DNA from 4 places in the Mycolicibacterium phocaicum genome. Region 3 is predicted to be linked to each of the others. Evidence: predicted binding sites of a transcription regulator. Region 3 holds the regulator's gene; each other region holds the start of a gene.

Region 1 (5,376 bases), 1.3 Mb from region 3:
GTCGACGATGGCCGCGATGATGACGTCTTTATTCGGAAAGTACTGATAGAGCGATCCGGGACTGATGTCGGCCTCTTTGGCGATGAGGTTGGTGGTGGTGCCGTCGTAGCCGTGCTGGATGAGCACTGTGCGGCCGGCATCGAGGATGCGGGAGACCATCAAACGCGAGCGTTCTTGTCGCGGACTGCGCCGCGGATGCGCGATTGGGCTGCTCATGAGGCACTCACAACGCGAATTGTATGCGAGTAAAAGCTCGTGTCAGGCTCTGAACATGGCTTCTGGCAAAGAAAGTGCCGCGGTGAAGGCGGGTTCGCATCCGTATGACTACTACTGGCGGCCCGGCGCGGCGCTGCGGCCCGCACCGCCGCGCCTGCGTTTCGAACCGATGTGGACCTACACCCGCCGGCAGCTGTTCACGCCGTGGATGGAATTCCGTGAGGTGCCCCGTTCCACGGCGTGGACCGATCTGTTCGTCGATCACCTGTGGCAGGGCGACGAGCTGATGGACGCCGTCGTCGCGCGGTTCCGCGCGATGGGCATGGCCGACGGTCGCGCCATGCTGGACCGGGCGCTCGACCACGGTATCGACGCGGTGCCGAACGCGCCCGCGGAGTTGGTCGCGTTGTTCAACCAGCTGGACAACCCACCGGCCTGGTACGACCCGCAGCAGTGGGAAGCCGGCCGGCGGTTATGGATCGACGCGTCGCTGGCCGGCAAGGTCGGCATGTTCGCTGGTGACACCTTCGGCACCTTCGTCGGCGACGAAGTCGCCTATGCCACCGGGCAGACGGGTCGATTCGTCAGCGATTTCTACCGCCGCAACCTGGAGACTCTGGCCTGGTTTCGGAATATGACCTACCCCGGTGCGCTGGAACGCTGGGCCGAACCGTTCAAGGACACCGTGCGGGTGCGGCTCATGCACTCGCAGGTGCGTGCCGGGTTGCGACAGACCTGGGGTGACGAACAGTTCGCCCATCACGGCAACCCGATCTCCAATGCGATGATGATGAACGCGGCGATCAGTTTCGGCCTGCAGCCTCTGCTTGTCGATCATGCGCACGGCCGCACCCTGCAGCAGCGCGGATCTCGATGCGGCGCTGATGTATTGGGCCTACATCGCCCACGTCTTCGGGGTGGCGGAGGAACTCATCCCGAGGAATACCGCCGAAGCCATCGAAGCCATGGACTTCACAGTGGCGTATGCCGGTGGCCCGTCGGAGTGGACGGACACCATGGTCGGCGCCGCCATCGACGGGCAGAGCGCGGCCGGAACGATCAAGCGCGCCTTGGCTACACCACTGCTCGGGCTGCTGGCCTACTACGGCGGTGACGATCTCGCCCACGCGATGGTGCGTGGCACGAGCCTGGCGGGCGTCAACCTCAGGCCCTGGATGGGAGTTTCGAAGGTACTGGTCAACGTCAATGTGGGATTGCGGCGGCTGCTCGACCGTGTCCCCGGCGCAACGGCGCGAGCCGCCGCCCGCGAAAGCGACCTTGCGCTGTGGGGCTCGATGCTGGCAGTCGCCCGATTCGTGGCGGCCCGCAAGGGAATTCACGGTACTCCCTACGACCACCACAACGAGACCGCGAGCGGGGGTTGCCCGGTGCCGCACCAGGCTGCCGCGAGCTAGTGGAGGCGTTCGACGTCGTCCTGTGTCGCACGGGCAGAACCATCCATGTGGCGCAGGACGAATCGGTCTTGGAGGCACTGCTCGCCGCCGGAGTCCGAGTGGACTCCATGTGCCACAACGGTTTGTGCGGCACATGCCAGACGCGGGTCCTGTCCGGCGACATCGACCATCGCGACAGCTTTCTCAGCGACGAGGAGCGGGCCGCGGGTCGGTTCATGATGCCGTGCGTCTCCCGGGCCGTGGGCGGGGCGGACATCGTGCTCGATCTCTAGCCTGCCGCCTCGGTCTCCAGCTCGGAGCTCTGGGCGGGTTTGGTCGGCGCCGCGGGCCGGAGAGCGTCGTATTCGTCGCCCGCGCCGGCAGCTTGCGCGGGCAGCTTCACCACCTCGTCAACGGGTGATTTGTAGCGGCGCGCGCGGTACCGCCGCCGCGGTTGGTCGACGTGGCGTTCCGGCGCCGTTGGCGCCGTATCACCTTGCGGGACTGTCGGTTTCGCCATCGTCGTCGGCGTCTCCGCGCTCGGGTGGGTAGAGCGTGGGGTGGTGGTATTGGTTGGTTCGGGGTTGGCCGACATCGAGTAGGGGTGGTGGGGTCCAGTGGGTGCGGCCGTCGGGGCCCATGGTGGTGCTCCAGCCGCCGGTGTCGACCAGCCGGTTATCACAGCCGCAGGCCAGGGTCATGGTGTCAACATTGGTCAGGCCGTCCTCGCGCCAGTTGGTGATGTGATGGGCCTGGCTGCGCGAGCTTGGCCGGGTGCGTGCATGGTGACAGTGCAGGTGCACCACCCCGTCCCCCATGCGCCACCCACATCTGCGCATGGGCTGTGCGGGTGTCATTGGCGATCTGCTCGGCGGTCGGTGTCCCCGAGTAGCAGGGCGTCTCATCAGCCGGGTTGCACATCCCCGGCGCGGCGTACTTGTCGTAGATCGCATCCCAATACGCCCGAGCTTCGGGGGTCATCGTGCCGGACACCTCGCTGGTGCCATCGGATCGTTGCCGACCGTGGGTGATGCCCCGTGTGCGGTCGCGTTCGGTGTCGTCGGGTTCGGGGCCGTCCTGGTCGAGTTCGTAGAGCAGTTTGTTGGCCGCGGCCCGCAGTTCCTCGGGGGTCTGGTGTCGCGCCCGGGCCACCAGCGTCTGCTCACTCTGAGTGGTAGTCACCGGATCGACCCAGCCCGGCAGGTTCGCCATGAAATTGCCGATGACTTCGACGTGTTCGGGGTTGATCGCTCCCGCGGCTTGCGCCCGCGCCGCCTCCTGCCGTCGGGGCGGCAACGGCTCACCGGTCAACCCGACCCGCGTGCCGAGGTGTTCCATGTCCCGGACCCGGCGGCGGGCTTCCTTGCCGGAGATGTGCAGGCGGATCCGCAGGACGTCGGGCCAGTTTTTCGCGCCGATGTCTTTCGGGCCGGTTTGTGCGACCAGAGCGGCCAGGATGCGGTGATCGACCGCCTCGGCAGCGCACTTCAGACGTTCACGCCGGGACTGCAACGCCAACAACTCCGGCACACTCAACCCGCTGTAATCGAGCTCCGCGACCCGGGCGGCGTCAGCGTCGAGGTCGGCGTACGCCTCCTCGATGAGAGCGCTGCCGGCGATGTCCATATTCGAACAATAGTTCGAAGCACCGACAAGAAGCTGCGGCGAATGTGGCCCTAGTTACCCAATGTGACCAGCGCAAACAAAGTGACCAAAGTTTTTCGGAAAGAGTCGCCTGCCATGCTCCCGCGGCGGGCTCGCGCGGTCCAGGTTCGTCACGATCCGGCTACCCAGCGCTAACCTACGGTACCGTAGGTTACGGTACCGTAGGTTTGTGAGGCTCACGATCTGACGCCGACCACCGATGAAGGGATTGACCCATGGATACCCAGGCAGCTGTGCTGTACGAGCTGGAGCCCGTCGTCGCGCAGAACCTCGACCGGCACCTCAAGATGGCGAAGGAATGGTTCCCGCACGACTACGTGCCGTGGAGCCGCGGGCGGGACTTCGCGTTCCTCGGTGGCGAGGACTGGCGGCCGGAGGACTCGCCGCTGGACCCGGTCGCCAAGACGGCCCTGACCGTCAACCTGCTGACCGAGGACAACCTGCCGTCATATCACCGCGAGATCGCCACCCGCTTCTCCCGGGACGGCGCCTGGGGCACCTGGATCGGGCAGTGGACGGCCGAGGAAGGTCGCCACAGCATCGCGCTGCGGGACTACCTGGTGGTCACTCGCGGCGTCGATCCCGTTGCCCTGGAACGGCTTCGCATGGAGCACACCGTCGCCGGCTACGACGCCGGAGAGCGCAGCGCGCTGTCGGTGCTGGCCTATGTGTCGTTCCAGGAACTGGCCACGCGCGTCTCGCACCGCAACACCGGCCGGGCCTCGGGTTGCCCGCTGGCCGACCAGCTGCTGGCGCGCATCGCGGCTGACGAGAACCTGCACATGGTCTTCTACCGCAACCTGATGAATGCCGCCCTGGACATCGCGCCGGACGACGCGATGGTTGCCATCCGCGATGAAGTCGTCAACTTCGCGATGCCGGGCCTGGGTATGGCCGACTTCGCGAAGAATGCGCTCACCATCGCCAAGGCCGGTATCTACGATCTGCGCATCCACCACGACGATGTGCTGGTGCCGGTGCTGCGCTTCTGGAACATCTTCGAGCGCAATGACTTCGGGCCGCGTGGTGAGAAGGCGCGTGAGGAACTGGTCGGGTTCCTCGCGATGCTCGACGAGCGGGCGCGGTTCTACGAGGAGAAGCGCAAGCTGGCCGCGGTGGGTGGATGACTCAGCCGGGGAGCCGGATCACCTGGGCGGCGTAGGCCAGGCCTGCGCCGTACCCCAGCAGTAGCGCGACGCTGCCCGGCTTTGCCTCGCCGGTGTCCAGCAGGGTGTACATCGCCAGTGGAATCGAGGCGGCCGAAGTGTTGCCGGCGTCCTGGATGTCCTGGGCGACAACCGTTTCCGGGCTGAGTCCGAGTCCCTTGGTGAGCAACTCGTTGATCCGGCCGTTGGCCTGGTGGGGGATGAACACGTCGATGTCGTCGACCGTCAGGCCCGCGGCCGCGATGGCGCGCTTGCCGACGTCGACCATCTGGAAGGCTGCCCAGCGGAACACGGTCTGACCCTCCATGCGCAGGAAAGGCCTTGGTCCGGAAGGGTTCTCGGTGTAGTCGATCCAGCTGAGGTCCTGCACGATGGCACTGGACTGTTCGCCGTCGCTCCCGGCGACGGTGGGTCCGATGCCCTGCTCCTCGGTCGGTCCGACGACCACCGCGGCGGCGCCGTCGGCGAAGATGAAGGCATTGCTGCGATCGGTCATGTCGATGGCGTCGGACAGCTTCTCCGAGCCCACCACGAGGATTCGCCCCGCGCTACCGGACCGGATCATGTCGGCGGCCACGCCCAGTGAGTAGCCGAATCCCGCGCAGCCCGCGGCGATGTCGAACGCCGGAATGCCCTGTGCGCCAATCTCCGTGGCGACCTGCGGTCCGCACGGCGGGGTGTTGCGGAAGTTGGTGCTGGTGGCCACGATGACGGCGTCGATGTCCGAGCCCGACAGCTCGGCGGCGGCGCAGGCCCGGCGTCCGGCCTCGCACGCCATCGTGACCGCAGACTCGTCGGGACCGGCGAAGCGCCGGTTCTTGATACCGGTGCGGGAGTAGATCCACTCGTCCGACGACTCGATGGTCTGACAGATCTCGTCGTTCGTGACAACGCGGCCCGGGCGGTAGGCCGCCACGCTCAGCAGGCCGACGTTC
Region 2 (5,376 bases), 4.5 Mb from region 3:
CCTAGGTATCGCGGTTGTGGTGTGGCTCGCCGGGACGCTGTTTGCCGACTGGTGGGTGCGGCGCCGGGGCGTGCGGTTCCGCTGACCGCTACTGTGGTGGCGCTGTGTCCTGTGCGGTCTGCTCCGGGCCTGGGAGCCACGGCGCGCTTGCCGGCATGTGGGCCGGCGCCGCGGTGGTCGGCCGAGTCCCGGCAGGCGCGGGACCGCGGCCGGCCTGATCGGCGGCCTGCACCGTCGTCGATGACCATGGCGCGGGTCCCGCCAGTGCGTCGGCCGCCCACCCGGCCTGCAGTTGACTCACCGCGAAGTTGACACCCTGTGTGACCAATCCGCTGTCCTCGTAACTGTTGTGGGCATCGAAGCTCGACCCGTGCGCGTCGCACACGAGGTCGTTGGGTGCGCACAGATCGATGGTCTTGGGCTGGTAAACCGGGCCGACGGTGACCGAGGGGGAGCCGATGGCACGCATGAACCGTGGGGAGGGCTTGCCGAACAAGGCAACTGCTGCAACATGATCCGCCACGTCCGGTGGCATGGGAGCCGGCACCTCAGCGGCGGAGATTCCGTCAGGAATGGTGCCCGCGGTGACGAAGCCGGCAACCGCGGCGCCCTGCGAGAACCCGCCGAGCACCATCTTGGTCCGCGGACAGGCTGCCGCGGTCGTCACGATTTGCCTACGGGCATCGCGGATTCCGTCGACGGCGGTGGGGAAGTCGGTTGTCGCGGGATAGTCGACCGCATATACGTCAAGGGTTTTCGGGCTGATGGCGGTACGCAGTGAATTGATGAACGCCGTCCCGACCCCGCCAGGTCCCGGCGCTTCGTCGGTACCACGGGCGAAGACGACCTGGGCGTCGGGGCAGTCGGCTGCATGTGCTGCCAGTGGGAGCGCTGCGGACATCAATCCTGGTGGTAGCACCAGGATTGCGACCAGACTTCTGATTCGGCTTTTGCTTTTGCTTGGCCTCACCGGTCCATGCTGACACATCGGCATCTCGTCCGCGCGTTAGCTGAGCTCGGCGCGTTCAAATCGTGACATACCAAAAGTCCGTTATTGCGTTTCGGCGGTGACGAATTCGGCGATCGCGTTCCGTATCTGTTGCGGGCCAAGGCTTGCCGGCATCCGTCTGTGCAGGCAGCGTCCGCGGCGCGTGCGGTACTGCCGCCGTGGTTGGTCGGCGTGGGCTTCCGGCGTCGTTGGGTGCCGGGTCAGCTTGTGGGACTGTCGCTTTCACCGTCGTCACCATCTCCGCCCTTGGGTGGGTAGAGCGTCGGGTGGTGATACTGGTTCGTCCTGGGTTGGCCGACATCGAGCAGTGGTGGTGGGGTCCAGTGGGTGCGGCCGTCGGGGCCCATGGTGGTGGTCCAGCCGCCGGTGTCGACGAGGCGGTTGTCGCGGCCGCAGGCCAGGGTCATGGTGTCGATGTTGGTCAGTCCGTCATCGCGCCAGTTGGTGAGGTGATGGGCCTGGCTGCGGGAGGCGGGGGCGGTGCAGTTGGGTCGGGTGCAGCCGTGGTCGCGCCCGAACAGTGCGAGGCGTTGGGCGGTGCTGGCGGTGCGGGCTGCCCGGCCGAGATACAGGGGTTGGCCGGTGTGCTCGTCGAAGACGGCGAGGTAGTTGTCCGAGCCCTGGGCCGCCATCCGGATCAAATCCCTGATCGGGAGCTTGGTGCCGGTGTGCGTGAGCGCCATCCCGGCACGCTTCTCCAGGTCGGTGACGGTGCAGTTGGCGACCACCGCGACGGGGAACCCGTTGTGCACCCCCGAGGTCCCGGTGGCGAGCATCATCCGGCCCACGAACGTGAAGGCGTCGTACTGGCGCTGCGCGAGGGTGCGGGTATCCGCGTCGATCTGCTCTTGAGTGGGTGTGCCGGAGTAGCAGGGGTGTGGGTCGGCGGGGTTGCACATGCCGGGGGCGGCGTACTTGTCGAACAACACTTCCCAGTAGGCCCGCCCTTCGGGGTCGAGTTGGGCGGTGACGTCGGTGCGTCCGTCGGGCCGCTGCTTACCCATCACGAACGAGCGTTTCGGGTCGGGCTCGTTGTCGTCGGGTTCGGGCCCGTCCTGATCCAGCCGATACAACAAGTCCGCCGCGAATTTGCGGAGGTCTTCGGGGGTTTTGACCCTCGCATCGGCCACCAGATCCGCCTCACACTGGGCGAGGGTGATCGGGTCGGCCGCCCACAGCGGCAGCTTGCCGAAGAACCAGGTGATCACCGCGATGTGCTCGGCATTGATCGCACCGTCAGCCAGGGCGGCGGCGACCAGTTCCCACACCGGACCGAGCGGCTCGCCCGTGATGGCCGAGCGCGGGCCCAAATTATCCGTGTCGCGGACCCGGCGGCGGGCTTCCTCCCGGCTGATCCGCAACCGCACATGCAGGACTTCGGGCCAATCCTTGGCCCCGATCTCTTTGGCGGTGGCTTGGGTTTGGGCGGCGGCCAGGATCTGGTGATCGACGGCCTCGGCCGCACACTTAAGGGTTTCGCGGCGGGACTGCACCTCCAACAATGTCCGCACATCCAGGCCGGTGTAGTCCAGGGCTGCGAGCCCGGCCTGCGCAGCCTCGTAGGCGGCGTAGGCCTCCTCGACGGCGGCTGGATCGGTCATTCCCATGCATCGAACACTAGTTCGAAGGTCCGACAAGAAACCGCGGTTTGGGACGCCTGTGCCGAAAGTGACCAATGAGGTCAAATAGTTTGCCCGGCCAGATGATCCGCCTCGTCGAGGTCGTATGCCAGGGCCTGTCGCCTGAGGTCGACTTGACGTTCAGATGTCCGCACTGCATCATTTGAACATGTTCACTGAACACGTTCAGTCGAGAGCCGCGGCACGCGATGAGACTCGCGCGAAAGTGCTCTCGTCGGCCGAACGGCTCTTCCGGCAACAGGGTTTCGCCGCGACGACCGTCCGGCAGATCGCCACCGATGCCGGTGTCAGCACTGGCACGGTGATGGGGGTCGGCGATAAGGACGGGTTGCTCATCGAGGTGTTCGACGAGTGGATCGGCGCCGTGCACCGTGACCGTCAAAGTGGCGGGGGAACGCAGGATTCGTTGACCCCCGAGGGCGCGGTCGACGCCGTGATCGGATTGCTCGCACCGTTTCTCCGGTACTTCGTCGAGGATCCTGCGTTGTCTCGGCAGTACTCGTCGATCATCGTCCGCGGCACCCATGAGTCGGCGATCTTCCGCGACCTCGCCGTCGCACTCGTCGCCGAACTGCGGAATGTGCTGGCGTGCGCCGGACTGCCCGATGCTGCTGCGGAGCGCGCGGCCCGGGTCGTCTACTTCGCCTACCTCGGCATCGTCATGACCGGTGGCAACCACGCCTCGGGTGGCGCGTCGGTGCCAGACCAGCTGCGCGACGTCGTCCGTTGCGTCATCCACGATTCAGTACAAGGAGATGAGCAGTGACCGGAATTCCGCACTACTGGTGGCCCACCGCGATCTTGGCGGCGGCGCTCTTCGGTGATGCCTTGATGTCGATCCGCCCGCCGCAATTCATCCGCGGATGTCTTGAGGGAGTGCGTCTTCCGGAGGATTGGTGGTGGGTGCTGATCGTCGTCAAGCTGCTCGCCGTGGCGGGACTGCTGGCCGGCCTGAAGTATCCCGGCATCGGGGTGGCGGCCAACGCCGGCGTGATCGTCTACTTCCTGTGCGCGGCCTATGCGCACTACCGCGCGAATTTTCTCAAGCAGGAATTCTGGCTCAATTGCCTTGGCATGCTTGGACTCTCGGTCGGCGTCTTCGTGCTGTCGTACGTGATATGACGGCTACCGGAGCATCATGACGGTGAACGCGATGACACTGACCACGACGATGCAGGCGCGTAAGGCGTTGGGGGGCAGGCGGCGTCCGATCTTCGCCCCGATGTAGCCGCCGATGGTCGAACCGACGGCCAGCAGCAGCGCCGGTAGCCACGCTACCTGGCCGACGACGATGAAGATGATGGCCGCGACCGAATTGACCAATCCCACAGAGATGTTCTTCACGCCGTTGAGGCGCTGCAGATCTTCTGACACGAACAATCCGAACAGGGCCATCATGATGATGCCTTGCGCCGCACCGAAATAGCCGCCGTACACCGCACACCCGAACACGCCCGCGTACAGCGGCGCGGCATGGTCGGTGGACCGCGGCGCGCCGCGGCGCGCATCGAGCGCGCGGCGCAACACGGGCTGCACCAGGACCAGTGCGCCGGCCAGCAGGATCAGCCACGGTACGACTGCGGTGAATGCGCCGGGCGGCAGTTTGAGCAGCAACACCGCGCCGACTATCGCCCCAGCCAGTGAGACCACGCCGAGCCGGAGGATGCGGGGGCCCTGGCCGCCGAGCTCGTGCCGGTAGCCGTAAGCGCCGGTGAAGTTGCCCGGCACCAGTCCCACGGAATTCGACATGTTGGCGACCAGCGGTGGGTAACCGACGGCCATCAGTACAGGGAAGGTGATCAGGCTGCCGGAGCCGACCACGGCGTTGATCACTCCCGCGGCGATGCCGGCCAGCAGCACCGCGGTGATCGCGAGGGCGGTCAGGGGCGCGTCTTACTGTGCGGTCTCACCCCGTGAATTCTTCACTGGCGTTCCTGTGAGGTTGCAGCGGCCTGGAAGAACTGCTCGACATCGGCGGTGGTCAGGGTCTCGACGCCGATCAGCGCCAGGTCGGCGAGCCGCTCGGGCGTCACCTGCGAGGTGGCGTCGGTGACCAGCGCGGCGCGGAAGTCCCGCTCGGAGGCGTCGAACAGGGTGGCGCGCGGACAGTTGGGCAGGTTGCAGCCGGCCACCACGACGGTGTTGACGGCGAGGTCGCGCAGATGCTCTTCCAGCGCCGTGCGGTAGAACGCCGACCACCGTGGTTTGAACATGACGACCTCGCCCGCCGCCACGTGCTGGACGCCGCCCGCGAGTAGCGAGTCGTAGTCGAGGGGATGTGCCAGCAGTTCCCCGGGTACCGCGGCTCCGTCGGTGTGCGGGGCGGCGATCTGCTTCCCGGACTCGATGGCGGCCCGGCGTGGTGGGTCGGCATCGCTGCCGCCGGGGACGTACAGCCGCACGATGTGCACGATCGGCCGGTGCGCCGCGCGGAACGCCGCGAGCAGCCGGGCCATCGCGGGCACCCGCTCGCCGGTGCCGTCGACTTGCGACGGGCCCGAGACGAAATCGTTCTGCACGTCGATCAGCACCAGGGCGCTGCGTGCCAGGTCAGGGGAGGTGTAGTCGTGGCCGGCAGACACAGCTGCGATCTTTCCAGACAACCTGCCGACGTGAGCCACTCTTGACGACCTGATCGCGGCAATGCTAAGCAACTGCACAGCATTTGTTGCGTGCCCACCCCGGGGCGCGCGCTCGCTGACGATGAGAGGCACGCGATGACGCTGC
Region 3 (5,376 bases):
CTTCGACCTTCTGTGCCAACTGGTTCAGGGCATCGTCGTCGACCTGCCGACCCTGGCAGGCGCGCCGCACGCCCTTGATCACCTTGTCCCGGCTGAACGGTTCTGTGACGCCGCTGCGTTTGACCACCGCGACGACCGCAGTTTCCACCGTCGTGAACCGGCGGCCGCATTCCGGGCATGACCGGCGACGCCGAATCGCCTGCCCTTCATCAGCTTCCCGTGAATCGACCACACGCGAGTTCGGATGCCGGCAGAACGGACAGTGCATCACCGCTCCTTCGCCGCACCGACAATCGACCGTTTCGAACGGTCTTGAGCCTACCCGTGCCGCTCGGACGCGGCCGGGCGCCGTGCCGATCGAGGTGCGCACGGGCTGTCCTCAGCCGACCGGCGCGATCAGCGTCTGACCGGCGTTCAGTGCCACCGACGGCAGCTTGTTGAGCTCCTTGATGCGGTCGACGACGGCGCTGACGGGCGCGTCGGGCGCCACGCGCCGGGCGACCTGCTGAATGGACTCCCCGGTCTGCACCCGGACCACCGCGAGCTGTGCGGGCACCGAGGCCGCCGACGATGTCGGCTGGACAGCTTCGCCGAACTGCGCCACCAGGCCCAGCCACACCGTGATCCCGGCCGCGACCAGAGCCAGCATCACCGTGGTCAACGGCGTGATCGGGTTGCGACGGTGCGAGGCCCGGGAGGTCAGTACTCCCGTACCGCGGTGGCGGAAGGCCGCGCCCGCAGGACGGGAACCAGCCGGCCGCAGCCGGGCCTGGCGGTGCGGATTCACATCTCCACGCCGAGGCACGGTGCGGACGACGACGTCGGTCGGGTATTCGCGGGTGATGACGGTCATGTCGGTTCCTCTCAGGAGTTCGTACATAGGTTCGATCGCTCTTGTGTTCGACTATATCGCCCAAATGTTCGAAAGGTAGAACATGTGATCGAACTGTTGCGAACGATACGACGACCCACCGACAAGTTCCGTTCGCCGACTCCGCCGCCCCTTTCACGACGTCACGACGAGATCCGTCCGCGACACGCCGACCCGCCCGATCTCGAACACATGTTTGATGAATCGTCCGCACTGGGCTAGATTCGTCTGCATGAGCGACAGCACCGATACCCCGGACACCCAGCCAGGCGGACGGTCCAGCAGCCTCACCGAGCGCCAGCGGACCATCCTCGACGTCATCCGCACCTCGGTCACCACCCGCGGCTATCCGCCCAGCATCCGGGAGATCGGCGACGCCGTCGGCCTCACCTCGACCTCGTCGGTGGCCCACCAGCTGCGCACGCTGGAGAAGAAGGGCTACCTGCGCCGCGACCCGAACCGCCCGCGCGCCGTGGACGTGCGCGGTGCGGACGACTCGACGGGCGCCACCATCACAACCGATGTCTCCGGTTCGGACGCGCTGCCCGAACCGACGTTCGTGCCGGTGCTCGGCCGGATCGCCGCCGGCGGCCCGATCCTTGCCGAAGAGGCCGTCGAAGACGTCTTCCCGCTCCCCCGCGAACTCGTGGGTGAGGGCTCGTTGTTCCTTCTGAAGGTGGTCGGCGAGTCGATGATCGACGCCGCGATCTGCGACGGCGACTGGGTCGTCGTGCGGCAGCAGAACGTGGCCGACAACGGGGACATCGTCGCAGCGATGATCGACGGTGAGGCCACGGTGAAGACCTTCAAGCGCACCAAGGGCCAGGTGTGGCTGATGCCGCACAACCCGGCGTTCGACCCGATCCCGGGCAACGACGCGGTCGTCCTCGGCAAGGTCGTGACCGTCATCCGCAAGATTTGAGGGCTGCCAGACCTAGAGATGAGCCCCGCTGCAGTCGCTCGCAGCGGGGCTCAGTCATGACTCCGGTCAGCCGCGGATGAACCCGTTGGTGACCGCGAATTCCTCACTGGCAAACCAGATTTGGACGGGCGCTTCGTCATACCCGGGAGATCCCGGCACCCAGTACAAACCCGACTCGGTATTGGCCTTGATGCCGTAGCCCTCTGGCGGCTCCGCACCGGTCGCGACGCGGAACGACATCTGCGCGGTCTCGGGTTCCTCGGCCCCCAGCGCATGGTGCCGGCCGCTGGCCGGACCGGCCGCGACGGCGTCCTCCGCAGGCGCCTCGTCCACAGGAGCCTCGGCTGCCGGTTCCGCCTCCGAAACCTCCGGCGTCTCGGCCTCGGCCACCTGTTCCTCGGGCTCGGACGCACGCTCGTCAGCCTGGTCCTCGGTCTCCTGGTCCTCGGCCGGCGCAGCCCAGACACGGTCGGCGGGGTCCCGGGGCCGAAGTCCGGCGAAGCCCGCCAACCCGGCCGCGGTCAGGCCCGCCGCCGCGCCACCACGACGCAACGCATCCGGGAGTTGCACCGAGGCCGTCGGTTCGTCGGCGGGTTCGCGGTCGCCGTCGTCGCCGCTCGCCTGCGGCTCAGGCTCGTAGGGTTCGGCCGCGTCGACCGGCTCGGCGTCGAGCTCGGCTTGCGCCTCGGCATCGGCATCGGCGTCCGCCTCACCGTCGGCGGGCTCGTCGGCGGGCTGCTCGGCCGTGAAATCGGGGTACACCGTCGGCGCGGTGTCGATGACGTCCGGGTTGCTCTGGAACGCGGGCCCGCCGTGCGGGCCGTCGAACTGCTGGTCCTCGGCCGCGAACTCGTCGCCGTACTCACTGTCGACACCGCCGTCCGCATACTGCGGGTCGCCGTACTCCCCGTCGCCGAGCTCGTGGTCGTCGTAGTCGTACGCGTCCTGATCGTCGACGGCGTCCGGTCCGGCGTGCCGCCGGCGCCGCAGCAGCGACGCGATCACGATGCCGACCACGACGAGCAGCAGCGGGATGATCGCCAGCAACCACCACCAGTGGAACTGGTACCACTTGCCGGCCTCGTCGGACTGCGAGGTCACCCCGCCCGGCAGATCGACACTGGGTACCTGCAGGCCGCCCAACTGCGACGCCAGTTCTGCCGGCTCGGTGCTGAACGCACGGCTGGACTTGTTCCACGAGATCGAACCGCCCGTGAACTTCTGGCTGACGACGTCGCCGCTGACGGTCTGATCGGCGGTCGGCGCGCCGAGCTTGCCGGTCGCGCCACCGAGCTTGTCCCACGCCGCGTTCATCGCGCCGCGGACGACGAACGCGCCGTGCTCGGGCGTCCAGAAGATCGCCGGGTTGTCGGCGGCGGCGAACGTGGCGATGCGGCTCGTGGGCGAGATGCCGCCGTCGGTCTCGTTGCTCGCCGGGAATCCGAGATCGCCCTGCGGGCCGCCGGCCGCGCGGTATTTGGCCAGTACGTCGCCGGTGATCGCGTGCGCACCGGTCGCCGGTGAATAGAAGATGGTGCCGCCGGCGAAGTTCTGTGCCACGCCGTCGCCGACCTTGTACTGGGCACCCTGCTCGTCTCCGAGGGTGCCCTGCGGCCCGCCGGCTGCCCGTCGTGCGGCGGCGATGGCCGTCGTCGCGTCGCCCGGCACGTCGAGGCCGGTCAGCTGGCCGGCCAGGTCGGCCGGCGTGGTGGTGAACGCCTTGGTCTTGGCGTTCCAGCTCACCTCACCGCCGGTGAAGGGCTGGGTGACGACGTCGCCCTTCCAGGACTCGTCGGCCGTGGGTACGCCGAGGGTGCCGGCCGACCCGCCGAGCTTGTCCCAGGCGGCGTTGATGGCGCCGCGCACCACCCAGGCGCCGTTGTCGGGCGTCCAGAAGATGACCGGCTTGTCAGCGGCACTGAAGGTGCTGTTGCGGCTGTCAGTGGCCTTGCCCGCGCCCTCGTCGATGGTCGGGAAGCCGAGATCGCTGTCCGCGGCGCCGCCCAAGGCCTGGTACTTGTCGAGGATCGCGCCGTAAATGAGATGGGCGCCGGTGCCCTCGCTGAAATAGATCTTGCCGCCCGCGAAGTTCTGCGCAAAGCCCGCGCCGACCTGGTAGACGTCACCGTCCTTGGCACCCAGCTCACCCGTGTCACCGCCCGCGGCATCCCACGTGTGGGATATCGCCGCGTCGGCGTCGCTTTCCGGTGTCGCGTATGCCGTCGGAGCCATGAGCAATGCCACCGCGACAGAAAGGGCCCCGACACCAGCCCATCCGCCACGGGTTCGCAGCCCGGTCATCGAATTCCTCCCGCGGTCGGCAAAACTCCGGATACAAAATTCCGTCAGACAAACTCTCTTGATTGAGAGATTCTGTCAACTTTGCTTCAGTTCATGCCCATCGTGCGGGATATCGGGCGGTGACGCACCAGTGTGTCGCGCTTCGATATGCGAATAAATTCGCGCGGCAATTAGTTAAACGCCCAATCCGCGGCCGATGATCTCCTTCATGATCTCGGTGGTCCCGCCGTAGATGGTCTGGATGCGCGAGTCCAGGAATGCCCGCGCAATGGGATATTCGCGCATATAGCCGTAGCCGCCGTGCAGCTGCAGACACCGGTCGACCAGGCGAACCTGCGCCTCTGTGGAATACCATTTGGCCATCGCCGCCTGGTCGATTGTCAGCTTTCGATCGAGATGCAGGCGAATGAACTCATCGACCATGATTCGCACCGCCGTGGCCTCTGTCGCCAGTTCCGCCAACACGAATCGGCTGTTCTGGAAGCTGCCGATCGGCTTGCCGAACGCTTTACGCTCCTTGGCGTATTGCAATGTCGATTCCAGCACGGCCTCCATCGCCGCGGCAGCCATCACGGCGATGGAAATACGCTCCTGCGGCAGGTTCTGCATCAGATAGACGAACCCCATGCCCTCGACGCCCAGCAGGTTCTCGGCCGGGACTTTGACTTCGGTGAACGACAATTCCGCGGTGTCCTGCGCGTCGAGGCCGATCTTGTCGAGGTGACGGCCGCGCTCGAAACCCGCCATGCCGCGCTCGACCACCAGCAGGCTGAAGCCCTGCGCGCCCTTGTCCGGGTCGGTCTGAGCGACGACGATCACCAGGTCGGCGTGAATACCGTTGGTGATGAACGTCTTCGAGCCGTTGAGCACGTAGTGGTCGCCGTCTTTGACCGCACGGGTCTTGATGCCCTGCAAGTCACTACCGGTGCCCGGTTCGGTCATCGCGATGGCACAGATCAGTTCGCCGCTGCAGAAACCGGGCAGCCAGCGCTGCTTCTGCTCGTCGTTGGTCAGCTCGAGCAGGTACGGCGCGATGACGTCGTTCTGCAGCGTGAAGCCCAGACCGCTGTGTCGTCCCGCCGCGGTCTCCTCGCTGACGATGACGTTGTAGCGGAAGTCCGGGTTTCCGCCGCCGCCGTACTCCTCCGGCACGGCCATGCCGAGAAAACCCTGTTTACCCGCCTCGCGCCAGACCTCGCGGTCGACGATCTTGGCCTTCTCCCACTCCTCGCGGTAGGGCTCGGCATGGCGGTCGAGGAACGCGCGGTACGACTCCCGGAAC
Region 4 (5,376 bases), 740 kb from region 3:
CGGGAGCCGGCGCCGGGGCCTCGGGGGCGGGCGCAAAATTGGCGGCTTCGATGATCTCCGGGGCCGGGAGGTCGGCCGGACCGGCCGGAGGCGCCAGCGGTGCGTCCAGAGGGCCGTCCAGGGGCAGATCGGCGGGGATGTCCTCACCAGGCGCCATGGGCAGGTGCATGTGGTGGGTGAACTGGCGCTGGAAGGCGCCGCCGCCACCGACGCGGACGCCGCCGCCCTCACCACTCGACACCGGGGTGCCGTCCGGCAGCGTCACGGCCGTGTGGCCGCCGTTCCAGCCGATGTTCAGGGCGCCGGGGGCGGTGCCGGGCAGGAAGCCACGGGCCCGCAGTGCGGCCTCTTCGTTGCCGGTGTTGAACCGGTTGCCGTAGACGGGACGGCCGGTGGCCGCGTTGGCCACCCAGGAGGCCAGTCCGGAGCAGTCGGTGCCGCGTGCCGTGTCTCCACCGGAGATGTACGGCGTACCCGAAACCTGGTTGACCAAAGCCAGCAGCGATGCGGTCGCAATAGCAAACATGACGACGAACGCTAGCAACGGAAAATCGCGACGGTCAAAATACTGTGGCTGCCATCACGTTTCGCGAATCCTGTGGTGTGCGTTACACCCCGGTTTATTCGCATCATGTTGGGGCAGAGGCGATTTCGAGTATTCGCAGGTGAATGCACAAAACATACTGCCATACACAGCTTTTGCGCAAATGCAAGGTCGTGACGGTCGTTGCGAGGTCGTGACCAGCTAATTCCAAAACGCCCCTGCGCGGCGTTTGCGCGGTTTTGGCGCCGATTTCGGCCTGCGCTCCGGCAGGTCATGCCGCCGATTCGACCGACACCGTCTGACCATCTGAAACGGTCAAGTTACGGTGGTTCGATGTGGCTGTCGCGGTCCCGGTTCGAGCTGAGGGAAGAGGTGCCGGCGGCACCGGACGACGTCCGCACCTTCTATACAGATCTGGCGAACATGAAGCTGGTCCATCCACTCGTCGTGGCGGTGGATTGTCTGGCCGATCGGCAGGACGCGCAGGGCCGCTGCCGGGAGTACCGGGTTCGCGACCGCATCTCACTCGGCCCGTTCAGGATGGGCGTGACCTATCGCGCCACGGTGCTGATCGCGCCCGACGGCGTCGTGCACACCGAGGCGCGCCAATTTCCGCGTGTGCGGCTCGTTGGCACTGTCACGTTCGCACCCGCCGGCGCCGGGACCGCCGTCACCGAGGCAGTACATATAGAAGCGCCGCGGCCGCTCATTGCCTTTACTGCTGCGCAGGCGGAGAAAGCGCACGCGGCGATGCTGGCGGCCATTCGGCACCATTTCGAGTCAGGTTCGACCTGATCGGGCTGGGATGACGGTTGTTCAGGTGTCGCCGGCGGCGCATCGGCAGCAGCGCACACGGGCTACGCGAAAAACTTTGGTCACTTTGTTTGCACTGGTCACAGTGGGTAACTAGCGTCACATTCCAGGCCATTTCTTGTCGTACCTTCGAACTAGTGTTCGATGTATGGGAATGACCGATCCAGCCGCCGTCGAGGAGGCGTACGCCGCCTACGAAGCTGCGCAGGCCCGGCTCGCAGCCCTGGACTACACCGGCCTGGATGTGCGGACATTGTTGGAGTTGCAGTCCCGCCGCGAAACCCTTAAGTGTGCGGCCGAGGCCGTCGATCACCAGATCCTGGCCGCCGCCCAAACCCAAGCCACCGCCAAGGACATCGGGGCCAAGGATTGGCCGGAGGTGCTCCATGTGCGGTTGCGGATCAGCCGGGAGGAAGCCCGCCGCCGGGTCCGCGACACGGACAATTTGGGCCCGCGCTCGGCCATCACCGGGGAGCCGCTCGGTCCGGTGTGGGAACTGGTCGCCGCCGCCCTGGCTGACGGTGCGATCAATGCCGAGCACGTCGCGGTGATCACCTGGTTCTTCGGCAAGCTGCCGCTGTGGGCGGCCGACCCGATCACCGTCGCCCAGTGTGAGGCGGATCTGGTGGCCGACGCTCGGGTAAAAACCCCCGAAGACCTGCGCCGCGCCGCGGCGGACTTGTTATACCGGCTGGATCAGGACGGGCCCGAACCCCACGACAACGAGCCCGACCCGAAACGCTCGTTTGTCATGGGTAAGCAGCGGCCCGACGGGCGCACCGACGTCACCGCCCAACTCGACCCCGAAGGGCGGGCCTACTGGGAGGTGTTGTTCGACAAGTACGCCGCCCCGGGCATGTGCAACCCCGCCGACCCACACCCCTGCTACTCGGGTACCCCGACCCAAGAGCAGATCGATGCGGATACCCGCACCCTCGCGCAGCGCCAGTACGACGCCTTCACGTTCGTGGGCCGGATGATGCTCGCCACCGGGACCTCGGGGGTGCACAACGGGTTCCCGGTCGCGGTGGTCGCCAACTGCACCGTCACCGACCTGGAGAAGCGTGCCGGGATGGCGCTCACGCACACCGGCACCAAGCTTCCGATCAGGGATTTGATCCGGATGGCGGCCCAAGGGTCGGACAACTACCTGGCGGTGTTCGATGAGCACACCGGCCAGCCGCTCTATCTGGGCCGGGCGGCCCGCACGGCCAGCACCGCCCAACGCCTCGCACTGTTCGGCCGGGACCACGGCTGCACCCGCCCGAACTGCACCGCCCCGGCCTCGCGCTCCCAGGCTCACCACCTCACCAACTGGCGCGATGACGGCCTGACCAACGTCGACACCATGACCCTGGCCTGCGGCCGCGACAACCGCCTGGTCGACACCGGCGGCTGGAGCACCACCATGGGCCCCGACGGCCGCACCCACTGGACCCCACCACCACTGCTCGACGTCGGCCAACCCAGGACGAATCAGTATCACCACCCGAAGCTCTACCCGGCTGAGAGTGGCGACGAGGGCGGCGAAAGTGACAGTCCCGCAAGGTGATACGGCGCGCTGAGCTGGTCGCGCCGGGCCTGCGCGCGTCTTGGCAGGGGCGGGCGGTCCCGTCGCGTGAGCCGCGGGACTGCGGCAACACGCTGCGCGGCGCCACCGACTACCAGCGGATGACGACAACCACGAGAGGCGAAAATGTTGCGTTGCAGCCGAATTGGCTACGCATTACTGCCAGAGGTAGGAAGCCGACGCACGTCACCAGCGCTGAGTGTGCGGTGTGGTGATCAGGCCGGGTGGCGTGGTCAGGTGCCGCTCCGGTCGGGCGGTGGTCAGGCGCCGAACCGGTCAGGCCCGGAGGTGGTCAGGCCCGGAGGCGGTCAGCTCGGGAAGAAGCCGTCACCGGTCTTGAAACCGGGCTGCCAGCCCTGCGGGCCGAGGCACAGCAGTGGGCGACCGTCAGGAGCCTGGGCTGCGGTCTGCGGGCCGGGGCACGGAGACCCGATGTCCTTCACGCCCTGGATTGCATAGGAGTAGCCCCAGAATCCGGTGTCGACCGGCGGCCACTGGTTGGGAATCCAGTGGCAGGCCATCGATGCGCCGCCGGGACCGCGGCCGAAGATGAAGATGTCGTGGTTGTCGCACGGCGCGCCGTTGACCGCCTGGTAGTTCATGCCGGGGACGTCGGTGGGGTAGCGGCCGGGATCGTCACTGCCGCCCAGTGCCGGATCGGCGCTCGCGAACGGAGCCAGCCCGATGGCGGTTCCGGCGATCGCTGCGGCCACCGTCAGTACCCGAAACATCCTGGTCATCTCCCCTCGCACTACTGCCACACGACAATGTGGCAAAGCGTAGCGTGTCAGCCGCGTCGCCGGGGATATTGTCGGCAGGTCAATATCAGTAGGGTTCGTGCCGCGCCGTCTGATCGTCCTGGGGCGGTCCGCTCTGTTCGGGCGCATCCAAGACGCTCACCCCGATGCCGTACGGCAGGAACCGGACCTTGCGGCTGGGGTCGGTGTTGTTCTTGTTGGCGCGCAAGGCCTCCAGCTCCGAGGGGTAGACCTCCTCGACGTGCGCACCGCCGTCCGCGGCCACGGTGTACACCACCCAGACGCCGTCGCCCGTTTCGCCGGTGGTCTCCGGCTGCGTGGCGTGCCGCGGTGTCCGGGTCAGGTCGTTCACCACGTTGGCCCACGCGGCGCCGCGGCCCAGGCGGTCGAACACGCCGCGGATGCCCTCGCCCGTCTCGCGAAGGACGCGATCGAACTCTTCGGGATCGATGCCGAACGGGCCGTTGTTGCTCATACCGACCAGTGTGCGCGACATCGGCGACATCTGCCACGGCCCATCCCCTCGCAGCGGCCGTCGGTGGTGGTGGACGATGGACCCATGTCCGTACCGCAATCGCCGACCCGCGACGACCTCCTGGCCACCGTCGAGCGGTCGCCCGCAGCCACCGCCGCACACGACAAGGCCGCCTGGGTGGGCCTGTTCAGCGCCGACGGACGTGTCGAAGACCCCGTCGGCTCCCGGCCGCACATCGGGCACCGCGCCATCGGGCAGTTCTACGACACCTTCATCGGCCCGCGCACCATCGTGTTCCACCGCGACGTCGACATCGTCATCGGTAACACCGTCGTACGTGACCTGGAGCTGGAAGTGCACATGGGCACCAAGGTGCAGCTGCGCATTCCGGTCTATCTGCAGTACGACGTGGTGGCAGAAGGCGCTGATCCGGCGCTGAAAATATCTCGGCTGCAAGCGTTTTGGGAGCTGCCCGGGATGGTGGCCCAGTTCATGCGCTGCGGCGCGGCGGCACTGCCGGCCGGACTGGGGCTCTCCGGGGCGCTGCTGCGCAACCAGGGGCCCGGCGGCGCGGTGGGTTTTCTCGGCGGTCTGCGCACCGGAGGGACGCGGGCCAAACGCGCGCTCAGCACGCTGCTGGCCGATGCCGCCAACGGCGATGCGCTGGCGGTCAAGCGGCGGCTCAGTGAGCCCGTGCAGATCACCCGCGGCCTCGAAGACCGGTTAAGTGTTTCCGAACTGGTCGAGGAGCTGGCCGGCGCCCGCGTCGAGAAGGTGATTGCCGCCGGCCGGTACGTCCTGGCCGGTGTTCGGCGGGACGGCTACCGCGGGGTGGTCATCGCGGAGCTGGCCCCCGGTACCCGGCGTATCAGCGGCCTGCGACTCTTCGCCGAATGAAGCTGCCAGTTGCCGCGGCTTCGGCCCCCGACATGAGAACGTAGTCACACCATGCCAGTTCAACCCCAACACGAATACATGTCCTACGAGGAATTCGGCCGACGATTCTTCGAGGTCGCTGTCAGCGAGGAACGCGTCGCGGATGCGATCGGCGGCATCGCCGGCGAAGCCTTCGACATGGGCCCCATCGCCCAGGGCCCCGGCGGGCTCGCGAAGGTTACCGCGCGCGTGCAGATCAAGCACCCCGTGGTGGCCCGCACGCTCGGCGAAGAGATCACCTTCGCCATCCGCATCCCGCTGGAAATCGACATGACGCTCG

Evidence for each region. The regulator LexA, encoded in region 3, represses DNA repair genes until DNA is damaged. The targets are predictions, from matches to a motif close to CGAACANNTGTTCG.
Region 1: a site for LexA is predicted at 3,240-3,253, ahead of G6N46_RS12120 (DUF222 domain-containing protein). Genes of this name have one in related genera too.
Region 2: a site for LexA is predicted at 2,621-2,634, ahead of G6N46_RS27765 (HNH endonuclease signature motif containing protein). Genes of this name have one in related genera too.
Region 4: a site for LexA is predicted at 1,488-1,501, ahead of G6N46_RS02505 (HNH endonuclease signature motif containing protein). Genes of this name have one in related genera too.

The regions. Positions count from the first base shown of each region.
Region 1 is NZ_AP022616.1:2,534,902-2,540,277, reverse strand. It holds gene G6N46_RS12140 (TetR/AcrR family transcriptional regulator) at 1-159, opposite strand, end outside; partial or broken gene G6N46_RS12135 (oxygenase MpaB family protein) at 272-1,631, shown strand; gene G6N46_RS28265 (2Fe-2S iron-sulfur cluster-binding protein) at 1,631-1,903, shown strand; gene G6N46_RS12125 (hypothetical protein) at 1,900-2,130, opposite strand; gene G6N46_RS28665 (hypothetical protein) at 2,102-2,311, opposite strand; gene G6N46_RS12120 (DUF222 domain-containing protein) at 2,316-3,236, opposite strand; gene G6N46_RS12115 (acyl-ACP desaturase) at 3,491-4,402, shown strand; gene G6N46_RS12110 (beta-ketoacyl-ACP synthase III) at 4,404-5,376, opposite strand, start outside.
Region 2 is NZ_AP022616.1:5,763,890-5,769,265, forward strand. It holds gene G6N46_RS27755 (hypothetical protein) at 1-85, shown strand, start outside; gene G6N46_RS27760 (cutinase family protein) at 89-901, opposite strand; gene G6N46_RS27765 (HNH endonuclease signature motif containing protein) at 1,210-2,616, opposite strand; gene G6N46_RS27770 (TetR/AcrR family transcriptional regulator) at 2,798-3,415, shown strand; gene G6N46_RS27775 (DoxX family protein) at 3,421-3,771, shown strand; gene G6N46_RS27780 (sulfite exporter TauE/SafE family protein) at 3,775-4,509, opposite strand; gene G6N46_RS27785 (cysteine hydrolase family protein) at 4,572-5,231, opposite strand; gene G6N46_RS27790 (aldehyde dehydrogenase family protein) at 5,367-5,376, shown strand, end outside.
Region 3 is NZ_AP022616.1:1,262,984-1,268,359, forward strand. It holds gene nrdR (transcriptional regulator NrdR) at 1-268, opposite strand, end outside; gene G6N46_RS06160 (LysM peptidoglycan-binding domain-containing protein) at 380-853, opposite strand; gene lexA (transcriptional repressor LexA) at 1,104-1,793, shown strand; gene G6N46_RS06170 (LGFP repeat-containing protein) at 1,860-4,094, opposite strand; gene G6N46_RS06175 (acyl-CoA dehydrogenase family protein) at 4,269-5,376, opposite strand, start outside.
Region 4 is NZ_AP022616.1:518,579-523,954, forward strand. It holds gene G6N46_RS02495 (NlpC/P60 family protein) at 1-526, opposite strand, end outside; gene G6N46_RS02500 (SRPBCC family protein) at 878-1,339, shown strand; gene G6N46_RS02505 (HNH endonuclease signature motif containing protein) at 1,506-2,909, shown strand; gene G6N46_RS02510 (hypothetical protein) at 3,236-3,658, opposite strand; gene G6N46_RS02515 (Rv0313 family protein) at 3,753-4,160, opposite strand; gene G6N46_RS02520 (nuclear transport factor 2 family protein) at 4,245-5,057, shown strand; gene G6N46_RS02525 (hypothetical protein) at 5,109-5,376, shown strand, end outside.